2 regions of the Lysobacter sp. S4-A87 genome follow, and region 2 is predicted to be linked to the other one. Evidence: riboswitches for the same ligand, from Rfam matches in the RefSeq annotation. Region 2 holds a riboswitch; the other holds the start of a gene.
What was found. Region 2 has a riboswitch for cobalamin ahead of metE (5-methyltetrahydropteroyltriglutamate--homocysteine S-methyltransferase). Riboswitches for the same ligand answer to the same signal wherever they lie in the genome.
Positions count from the first base shown of each region.

Region 1: it holds a riboswitch for cobalamin, as region 2 does, so the genes downstream of both, btuB (TonB-dependent vitamin B12 receptor) here and metE (5-methyltetrahydropteroyltriglutamate--homocysteine S-methyltransferase) in region 2, are expected to answer to the same signal.

Region 1 covers NZ_CP093341.1:1,914,344-1,919,558, forward strand. The annotation lists gene MNR01_RS08665 (efflux RND transporter permease subunit) at 1-42, opposite strand, end outside; gene MNR01_RS08670 (efflux RND transporter periplasmic adaptor subunit) at 52-1,239, opposite strand; gene bioD (dethiobiotin synthase) at 1,426-2,112, opposite strand; gene MNR01_RS08680 (GAF domain-containing protein) at 2,161-2,646, shown strand; gene MNR01_RS08685 (TfoX/Sxy family protein) at 2,643-3,035, shown strand; cobalamin riboswitch at 3,433-3,653, shown strand; gene btuB (TonB-dependent vitamin B12 receptor) at 3,816-5,215, shown strand, end outside.
Region 2 covers NZ_CP093341.1:1,706,109-1,711,323, reverse strand. The annotation lists gene MNR01_RS07790 (glycosyltransferase family 39 protein) at 1-462, opposite strand, end outside; gene metE (5-methyltetrahydropteroyltriglutamate--homocysteine S-methyltransferase) at 569-2,845, opposite strand; cobalamin riboswitch at 3,012-3,219, opposite strand; gene MNR01_RS07780 (acyl-CoA thioesterase) at 3,285-3,692, opposite strand; gene MNR01_RS07775 (ribonucleotide-diphosphate reductase subunit beta) at 3,679-4,689, opposite strand; gene MNR01_RS07770 (ribonucleoside-diphosphate reductase subunit alpha) at 4,833-5,215, opposite strand, start outside.

The sequences.
Region 1 (5,215 bases), 210 kb from region 2:
GACCCAGGCGAAAACCGGGTGGTTGATGAAGAATCTGGACATGGCAGGGGATCAGTCCTTGTTTGCCTGCGCCTCGGCGGCAGGCTTGGCGGCAGGCTTGGCGTCCTGGGCAGGCTTGCCGTCAGCGGCGACCGGCGCGGCCTTCGCCGGCTGGCCCGGCGTTGCGCGCTGGATGCCCGAGACGATGACCTGGTCGCCAGCGGCCAGGCCGTTGCTCACGACCCAGCTGTCGCCCTGCAGGCGATCGGTGGTGACGTCCTTGCGCGCGACCTTGCCGTCGCTGCCGACCACCAGCACGTACGCGCTCTTGGCATCGCGCAGCAGGCCGACCTGCGGCACGAGGTAGGCGTTGGCCTGCTCGCCAAGCGTCGCCTTCAGCGTCACGTAGGTGCCGGGCAGCAGGTTCTTGTCCGGGTTGGGGATGCGCGCGCGCATCGCGATTGCGCCGGTGGCCGGATCGACCACGTCGCCGGAGAAGTCCATCGTGCCGGTGCGCTGGTACGTGCTGCCGTCGGGCAGGATCACCTCGACCTGGCCCTCGCCGGTGCCGGCGCCGGTGCGGGCGCGGCGGATCTGCTCGAGTTCGGTGACGCTGACCGAGAAGTTCACGTACAGCGGATCGATCTGGTCGACGGTGGTCAGCAGCGTCGCCGTGTCCTGGCCGACCAGCGCGCCCTCGGTGACCTGCTGCTTGCCGGCGCGACCGCTGATCGGTGCGCGCACGGTGGCGTAGCCCAGGTTGATGCGGGCGTCGGCGAGCGCTGCCTGCGCCTGCTTCACCGCCGCGGCGGAGCTGCGCTCGGCGGCCAGGGCGTTGTCGAGATCGGACTGCGAAACGAACTTCTGCGGTGCCAGGCGGCGGGCGCGATCGGCGGCGGCCTTGGCGTTGGCGTAGCTCGCCTCCGCTGCCGCGAGCGCGGCCTGCGACTGGCCCGTCGATGCCTGCAGCTGGTCAGGATCGATCTGGAACAGCACCTGCCCCGCCTTCACGTCGGTGCCTTCTGCGTACAGGCGCTGCTTGAGCACGCCCGGCACGCGGGCACGCACGTCGGCGCTGCGGAACGCGGCCAGGCGGCCGACGAGGTCCTTCTGCAGCGGCACGTTGCCGGGCTGCAGCTTGACGACGCCAACTTCCGGAGGAGGCATGCCGCCCCCCTGTGCCTGATCCTTGCCGCCACAGGCGGTGAGTGCGAGGGCCAACGCGGCGGCCATTGCCACCGAGCGCGGGTTCTTGACCATGGGGGAGGACTCCGGTTCCGTCATGTACGAGCGATGATGCTCAGATTGGTTTAATTCCTATACCGCCCAGTCTAGCATTCTGAGTTTTCCGCCCACCCCCCAGAAGTCACGCGAAGGGTGATCAGGCCGGATCAGGCACAAGAAGACGCAGTGCCGGCCGCTTCAAGCGCCGGTTCAAACACTGGTTCAAGCGCCGGCCGGCGCCAGCAGGTGTGCGAGCGCGGACGGATCGGGCCGGTCGCGGAACGGCAAGCGTCCCCAGCACGGTATCGGCAAGCGATGCCGTAGCAGTGTGAAGTTGTCGTCGGCGCGCGCCATGTGCGGATCGATGTCGTTGCCGATCCAGCCGACCAGATTCAGTCCATCCGAAGCGATCGCGCGCGCGGTCAGTCGCGCATGGTTGATGCAGCCCAGGCGCAGGCCGACCACCATCACCACCGGCAAATCCAGCGCGCGCACCAGGTCGGCCTGGTCGAGATCGGCCGACAGCGGCGCGGCCCAGCCACCCACGCCTTCCACCACCACGGCATCGGCCATCGCCGACAGCCGCGCGTGCGCCTCCAGGATCGGCTGCAGCCGCACCGTCACGCCGGCATCGGCAGCGGCAAGCTCCGGCGCCAGCGGTTGCAGCAGCGCATAGGGATTGACGTCGTCATAGGCCGGGCGCGGCTCGCTGGCCGCCTGCAGCAGCAGCGCGTCTTCGTTGCGCAGACCGTCGGCGGTGACCTCGCAGCCGCTGGCGAGCGGCTTCATCCCGACCGCCCGCAGGCCGCGCGCGCGCAGCGCGTGCAGCAGGGTCGCACTCGCCAGGGATTTGCCGATGCCGGTGTCAGTGCCGGTGACGAACCATCCGCGGCCATCGGGCCTGTTCATCGCCGGCCCCCGGGCCGCACGCTGGTAGACTGCGGGAAAGAGGCATTTATGTTCACCAGCGAAAGTCTAAGCGGGCCCAAGCCCGAACAGTACGCACAGTTGCTCGAGCAGGCGCGGGCGCTGGTGCATGGCGAACGCGACCGCGTGGCCAATGCCGCCAACCTGTCGGCCCTGGTCTACCACTCGCTGCCGGGCCTGAACTGGGTCGGCTTCTATCTGTTCGATGGCACCGAACTGGTGGTCGGCCCGTTCCAGGGCCTGCCCGCCTGCATCCGGATTCCCCTCGACAAGGGCGTCTGCGGGGCCGCCGCGACCACCCGCCAGACCCAGCGGATCGCCGACGTCCACGCCTTCCCTGGCCACATTGCGTGCGATTCTGCGTCTAACTCCGAACTGGTCGTGCCACTTGTGGGGGGGGATGGCCAGCTGATCGGCGTGTTCGATCTGGACAGCCCGCACTTCGACCGCTTCGATGCCGACGACCAGCGCGGCCTGGAAGCGATTGCCCAGGCCTTCGTGGAGTCGCTGGCATGAATATCGGTAAGAGCGGGGAAAAAGGCGCAGACAAGCTGCGCAACATCGGTCCCAAGTCGGCGGCCTGGTTGCGCCAGGTAGGGCTGCGCTCGCGCGAGGACCTGGCCGCGGTCGGCACGGTCGAGGCGTTCATGCGGGTCAAGCGCGCCGGCTTCAAGCCGACGCTGAACCTGCTGTACGCCATCGAAGGCGCGCTGCAGGACTGCCATTGGCAGGAGATTCCCGACGAACGCCGCGGCGAACTGATCGCTGCGACCGAAGCGGCGATCGCCCTGCTGCCGCCGCCGCGCTACCGCCCGCCCGCGGGCCCGGTGACGACGACGCAGATCGCCGAAGAGCCGACGATGGCCATGCCGTCGCTGCTGGACGAGCCGGCGGAGCGGGACTGAGGTTTTGCCACCCGGGTAAGGGCAAGGGCCGCAACCGGGGACGCGTCCGGCTTTCCCGGGTGCGCTTCGCTTACCCGGGCTACGCCCCTGGATCCTGCCTTCGCGGGGATGACGACCTCATCTCCGTCATCCCGGCGAATGCCGGGATCCATTCACCGTCCGCAGACCGGGCAATCAATTGCCGAAGCGTCGTCCGGCGGGTCGGGGATTGCGCAGCAGTGGGCCATGGATGGCCCACGCCCCGCCTTCGGACAGGATGTCCGACGAAGGGGCGGAGCAATCCCCGGCCCGCCGGACGGCGCCGCCCCGAAGACGAAAGCCTCAGCCGGGAACGAAACGCCACACGTTTGCGACGTCGGCGCGATGGTTATTTGGGCAGCACCAGCCTTATCGCGTAGACTGCGCCCCGCTTCGAGGTGACCCGGCGGCGTCCTGCCGGCGGGTTGAAACGGGAAGCCGGTGACATCCCCGCAGGGACCATTCCGGCACTGCCCCCGCAACGGTAAGCGAGTACAAGCGCTGCAACCGCCACTGTGCATGACACGGGAAGGCGCGGCGCCGGAGAGCACAGCCCTCCACTCGCGAGTCCGGAGACCGGCCTGGAAGCAGGGACACGCGCCCGTACAGAACTGTACGGCGCCGGCCCACCCCTGGTTGCGATGCGGAGGGCATCGCGGCGGCGACGTTGGCGCCGTGCGCCCACACCGCAGCCCCGTGCACTCTCCTCGCGACATTCCCAGTTGCCCGTCACGGCACGAGCCGTGCGTTGGAGAACCCTCGATGCAATTGCGTAACCCGATGTCGATGGCAGTGCACCTCGCCGTCGCGTGCCTGCTCGCCGCACCCGTCCTCGCCCAAGCACAGGACACCGCGGCCGCCACCGACCTCGACCAGGTCATCGTCACCGCCAACCGCACCGCGATCAGCGTCAACGACGCACTGGCACCGGTCGAAGTCATCGACGCCGAACAGATCCGCCTCAGCCAGGCACGCTCCCTGCCCGACCTGCTGCGCGGCCGCGCCGGCATCTCGATGTCCAACCAGGGCGGCAGCGGCAAGCTCACCACGCTGTTCCTGCGCGGCGCCGAATCCGACCACGTACTGGTGCTCGTCGACGGCATCCGCGTCGGCTCGGCCACCTCCGGCCTGACCGCCTTCCAGGACCTCCCGATCGAAATGATCGACCGCGTCGAGATCGTCCGCGGCCCGCGTTCGAGCCTGTACGGCGCCGACGCCATCGGCGGCGTGATCCAGGTATTCACCCGCCGCGACAAGCAGGGCTTCGCGCCGCGGGTCCGGTTCGACGGCGGCAGCAACGACACCCTCGGCTACGGCGTCGGCTTCGGCGGCGGCACCGACCGCGGCTGGTTCGGTGCCGACTACCAGCACACCCGCACCAGTGGCATCAACGCCTGCAACGGCTTCTTCGACCCGGCCACCTTCGACGGCGCAGGCTGCTTCATCGCCCTGGACTCGCAGCCCGACCGCGACGGCTACGAGAAGGATGCCCTGTCGCTGCGCGGCGGCATCCACCTGGGCGAGCAGTGGACCCTGGAAGGCCACGCCCTGCGCAACGAAGGCGACAACGAGTTCGACGGCGACTTCACCGACCGTGCCGAAACCGTCCAGCAGGTCATCGGCGGCAAGCTGCGCTGGCATCCGTCCGACCGCGTCGACGTCCACCTGACCGCCGGCCGCAACGTCGACTCGTCCGACAACTTCCTCGGCGATACCTACCTCGACTTCTTCAGCACCAACCGCGACAGCGCCACGCTGCAGGGCGACTTCGGCATCGCCCCCAACCAGCTGGTCAGCGTCGGCCTGGACTGGCTCAACGACAGCGTCGAAGGCACCACGCAGTACGACGAGGACAAGCGCGACAACAAGGCCGCGTTCGTGCAGTACCAGGGCAAGTTCGGCGCGCAGTCGCTCGAGGCCAGCGTGCGCCGCGACGACAACGAGCAGTTCGGCGGCCACACCACCGGTGGCGCGGCCTGGGGCCTGGTGTTCGCCGACAACTGGCGCGTCACCGCCGGCTACGGCAGCGCGTTCAAGGCGCCGACGTTCAACGAGCTGTACTACCCGTTCTTCGGCAACGCCAACCTGCGTCCGGAAGACTCCGAGACCTGGGAACTGGGCCTGGCCTACCTGGGTGACGGCTTCAACGTGCACCTCGACAC
Region 2 (5,215 bases):
CCAGCGCGGGTCGGCGCTGTTGACCAGTCGCAGCATCAACCAGGCCAGCAGCACCCACCAGAGGTAGTCGATGCTGACGTATTGCATCAGGCCGCCTGCCACCATCGAGAACGGCGCCAGCGCAGCGAACAGCGCTGTCACTATCTGCGTGGCGCGGGTGCCGCCCATTTCGCGCGCGATCAGGCCGGCAAGCACGGCGGCGATGCTTTGCGCCAGGGCCGCAAACACACGGAAGCCGCTGAGCGAATCGCCGAACAATTCCAGCGAGATGCGCCCGAGCGCCGGCGTCAGCGGCGGGTAGGCGACGTAGCCCCAGGCCAGCGTTCGTGCATCGTCGAGCAGTGCCAGTTCGTCGCGGTGGAAGCCGTAGTGCTGGTTGCTGAAGAGCCGCAGCACGAACAGCGCGATCGCGATCAGGGCGAGCCAGAGAACATGGCTGCGGGGCAGGCGCATTGGCGACATGGCAGCGGCGATTCCCGTTCAGGATGTCGGCTATTTAGTCCTGCGGCCGGCCAGGATGCAATGGAGGCCGCCCGCCCGCGTTGGCGGGTGGGCGGCTCCATCGCCGTCAGGCCGCGGTCAGTCCCAGGCGCAGTTCACGGGTGGCCTGGACCATCGCGCTCAGCGCCTTGCGCACCTCCGGCCAGCCGCGCGTCTTGAGGCCGCAGTCCGGGTTGACCCACAGCTGCGCCGCCGGAATCACCTGCAACGCCTTGTCCAGCAGCTCGCCGATCTCGCCCGGCGACGGCACGCGCGGGGCGTGGATGTCATACACGCCCGGGCCGATGCCGTTGGGGTAGCGGAATCTGGCAAAGGCATCGAGCAGCTCCATCCGTGAGCGCGAAGTCTCGATCGAGATCACGTCGGCATCGAGCGCGGCGACCGCATCGATGATGTCATTGAACTCGGCGTAGCACATGTGGGTATGGATCTGGGTGGTATCGGCCACTGCACCGGCGGCGAGGCCGAACGCCTCCACCGCCCAGGCCAGGTAGTGCGGCCAATCGTCGCGCCGCAACGGCAGGCCTTCGCGCAATGCCGGCTCGTCGATCTGGATGATGGCGATGCCGGCCGCTTCCAGCTCCAGCACTTCATCGCGCAGGGCCAGCGCGATCTGCCGGCAGGTGTCGGCGCGTGGCTGGTCGTCGCGCACGAACGACCACTGCAGGATGGTGACCGGCCCGGTCAGCATGCCCTTCACCGGATACTGCGTGCGTGACTGCGCGTAGCGGGTCCATTCCACGGTCATCGCCCGCGGCCGGCTGACGTCGCCGTACAGCACCGGCGGCTTCACGCAGCGCGAGCCGTAGCTCTGCACCCAGCCGTGGGAGGTGAAGGCGAAGCCGTCGAGCTGCTCGCCGAAGTACTCGACCATGTCGTTGCGCTCGAACTCGCCATGCACCAGCACGTCCAGGCCGATGGCTTCCTGTTCGCGCAGGCAGTTGTCGATCTCGCGCTCGAGGAACTGGCGGTAGCCGGCGTCATCGAGCTTGCCGGCCTTGTGGTCGGCGCGGGCCTTGCGCACCAGCGACAGCTGCGGGAAGGAACCGATCGTGGTGGTCGGCAGTGGCGGCAGCGGCAACCGCTCGTGCTGCAGTGGCGCGCGCTGCGGGTAGGGCGTGACGCGCCGGCTCATCGCCGGAACCAGTGCGGCCAAGCGCGCGCGGACCGTGGCGTTGCTCAGTTCCGGCGCATTGCGATGGGCGGCGCGTGCTGCCTGCGCAGTGGCGATCGCTGCTTTTGCGCCTGCATTGCCGGCATGGGCATCGGCGAGCAACCGCAGCTCTTCGAGCTTCTGCCGTGCGAAGGCCATGCCGCCGCGCAGCGGCTGCGGCAATTTGCGCTCGAGCTCCAGGTCGATCGGCACGTGCAGCAGCGAGCATGACGGCGCCAGCCATCGCACGCGCGAACCGGCCGTGCGCACAAGCGCCAATGCTGCGTCGAGGTCGGTGCGCCACACGTTGCGTCCGTCGACGACGCCCAGGCTCAATGGGCGCTCGGCCGGCCACCTGGCGAGCACGCGCACGAGCTGCTGCGGTGCGCGTACGAGGTCGACGTGGAGCGCGTCCACCGGCAGCCCCGCGACCAGCTCCAGGTTGTCGCCCAGGTCGCCAAAGTAAGTCGCCAGCAGGATCTGCGGAACGTCAGCCGCGGCCAGCGCGGCGAAGGCACGGCGATAGGCCTCGCGGTCGGCGTCGCCGAGGTCGAGCACCAGACAGGGTTCGTCGATCTGCACCCACGAGGCACCGGCCGCCTTCAGCTGCTGCAGCAGTTGCACGTAGGCCGGCAGCAGCGCATCGAGCAGTTCGAGCGGGCAGCCGCCGTCCTCACGCTTGCCCAGCTTGAGGAACGAGACCGGGCCGAGCAGCACGGGGCGCGCCTCCAGTCCGAGCGCACGGGCTTCACCCAGCTCGGCCAGCGGCTTGTCGCCGCGCAGGCGGAAGGTCTGGTCGAGCTGGAACTGCGGCACGAGGTAGTGGTAGTTGCTGTCGAACCACTTGGTCATCTCCAGCGCATGGAGGTCGTGCTGGCCGTCCTGCAGGCCGCGGGCGAGAGCGAAATAGCCGGCCAGCGGATCTGCTTCGAACACGTCGCGGTGCGAGGGCGGGATGGCATCGAACAGCACCGCCGTGTCCAGCACGTGGTCGTACAGCGAGAAGTCGTTGCAGGCGACGACATCGACACCGGCATCGCGTGCCAGTTGCCAGTGCCGTGCGCGCAACTCGCGTGCCGTGTCGTGCAGGTCCTGGGCTGGCGCCTGGCCTTTCCAGAACGATTCGAGGGTCTGCTTGAGCTCGCGCCGCGCGCCAATGCGCGGGAAGCCGAGATGGGTTACCTGGATCATGGTTATGTACCTGCGATGCGTATGCATGACGCAGGGCAACGAAGGAGGGCATGGGCACGCCCCCGCCGCCGCAAGCGGCTTCGGGACCGGGACCTGCCTTCGACCTTCGCCCCCGCGGGCGAACCGGCCACGCGGCGCGAGCCGTGCGGTCGGGGGTCGGACGGAGGGCGAACCCTCCGGTCATGGCAGGTCTTCGGGCTCGTGGGCGCGAGGGGCGCAAGCTCCTCACCTACTGGCCATCGCTTCCCGGGCAGAGCCCAGTGCATGGATGGCGGTCGTTCCCATATACCGCTGCGGGGCAGCTCCGGAATTGGACGGTTGTCCGTACCGGATTCCCTCTGGCACCGCCGGTCGCCCGGCGGTGCTTGTCACATCGCTTTATCTTTATGAAGCGATGGTCACCACGACGCCGCTAAATTAGCGCCGCGGGCAGGGGGCGTCAATCGCCGGATGGCTGCAGTGCGGGGACCGGCGTCGGCTGGCCGTGCACGTCCAGCGCGACCATCGTGAAGCGGCCGCGCGTGGCCAGTTGCGTGTCGCCTGTCATCAGGTCCTCGCGGTACATGTCGACTTCCACCTGCAGCGAGCTGCGGCCGGTGGCGACCACGCGTGCGACCAGTTCTACCAGGGCGCCCTTGGGCACGGCGACGTGGAAGTCGATCTGTTCCGAGCGCGCGGTGACCACGGTGCTGCGCGCATAGCGCGAGGCGGCGACGAAGGCGGCCTTGTCCATCCATGCCAGCGCCTGGCCACCGAACAGGGTGCCGAGGTGGTTGGTGTGGTCGGGGAAGACTATTTCGGTCATGCGGGCTTCGGTCGGGGGCGTTGGCGTCTCAGAACGCGGCATCGAAGGCGACCTCGCCCTGCACGCCCACCTGGTAGGCCGAGACGCGGCGCTCGAAGAAGTTGGTCACTTCCTGCACGTCCTGCAGATCCATGAAGGCGAACGGGTTGGTCGCGCCGAAATGGCGCGGCATGCCCAGTTGCGCCAGGCGCTGGTCGGCGCAGTACTGCAGGTACTGGCGCATGTCCTTGGGCGACAGGCCGGCGACGCCGCCCGACAGCACGTCCTGGGCGAACTGCATCTCGCACTCCACCGCTTCCTCCAGCATCTGCACGACCTGGCGCTGCAGCTCGTCGTCGAACAGTTCCGGCTGCTCGCTGCGCGCGGTGCGGATCACCTCGAAGGCGAAGGCCATGTGGCAGCTTTCGTCACGGAACACCCAGTTGGTGCCCGACGCCAGCCCGTGCAGCAGGCCGCGCGAGCGCAGGTAGTAGACGTAGGCGAATGCGGCGAAGAAGAACAGGCCCTCGATGCAGCAGGCGAAGCAGATCAGGTTGAGCAGGAACTGGCGACGCTGGTCCGTGGTCTCGATGCGCCGGATGCCCTGGATCGAGTCGATCCACTTGAAGCAGAACTCGGCCTTGGCGCGGATCGACGGAATGTTCTGCACTGCGTCGAAAGCCTTGGCGCGGGCGACCGGGTCGGGCAGGTAAGTATCGAGCAGAGTCAGGTAGAACTGCACGTGCAGCGCTTCCTCGTACAGCTGCCGCGACAGGTACATGCGCGCCTCGGGCGCGTTGATGTGCTGGTAGAGGTTCAGCACCAGGTTGTTGGCGACGATGCTGTCGCCGGTGGCGAAGAACGCCACCAGCCGCTCGATCAGGTGGCGCTCGGCCGGACCGAGCTTGTGCTTGAGGTCGTTGACGTCGAGCGAGAAATCGACCTCTTCGACGGTCCAGGTGTTGCGGATCGCGTCGCGGTACATCTCGTAGAACTGCGGGTAACGCATCGGCCGCAGGGTGAGATCGAAGCCGGGGTCGAGCAGGCGGGTGTCGGACATGGTGTTGCCTCGGTGGACCTTGCCCTTCAGGGGCGGGCGACGCTGCGTTGCGCGGGGGGAGGGAAGCAGTTCGCGCGTCGCACGCCGGCTGAAGGGACGGTTCTTGTGGGGCGGTGACGCCAGGGCCACCGCCGGCTTGTGGGTTACTGGCAGGCTTCGCAGCTCTCGGGGTTCTCGAGCGAGCAGGCCACGGCCTCGACCGCGGTGTACTCCGGCTTTGCCGCTTCGGCGACGCCGCTGACCGTGGCCTTGGCGATCTTCGTCGCCGGGCGCGAGCGCAGGTAGTAGGTCGTCTTGAGCCCCTTCTTCCATGCGTACATGTACATCGACGACAGCTGGCCGATGTTCGGGCTCTCGATGAACAGGTTCAGCGACTGGCTCTGGTCGATGAAGGCGCCGCGGTCTGCGGCCATGTCGATCAGCGAGCGCATCGGCAGTTCCCAGGCGGTGCGGAAGACGGCGCGCAGCGACTCAGGGATCTGGGTGATGCCCTGGATCGAACCTTCGGCCATCTTGATGCGGTCGC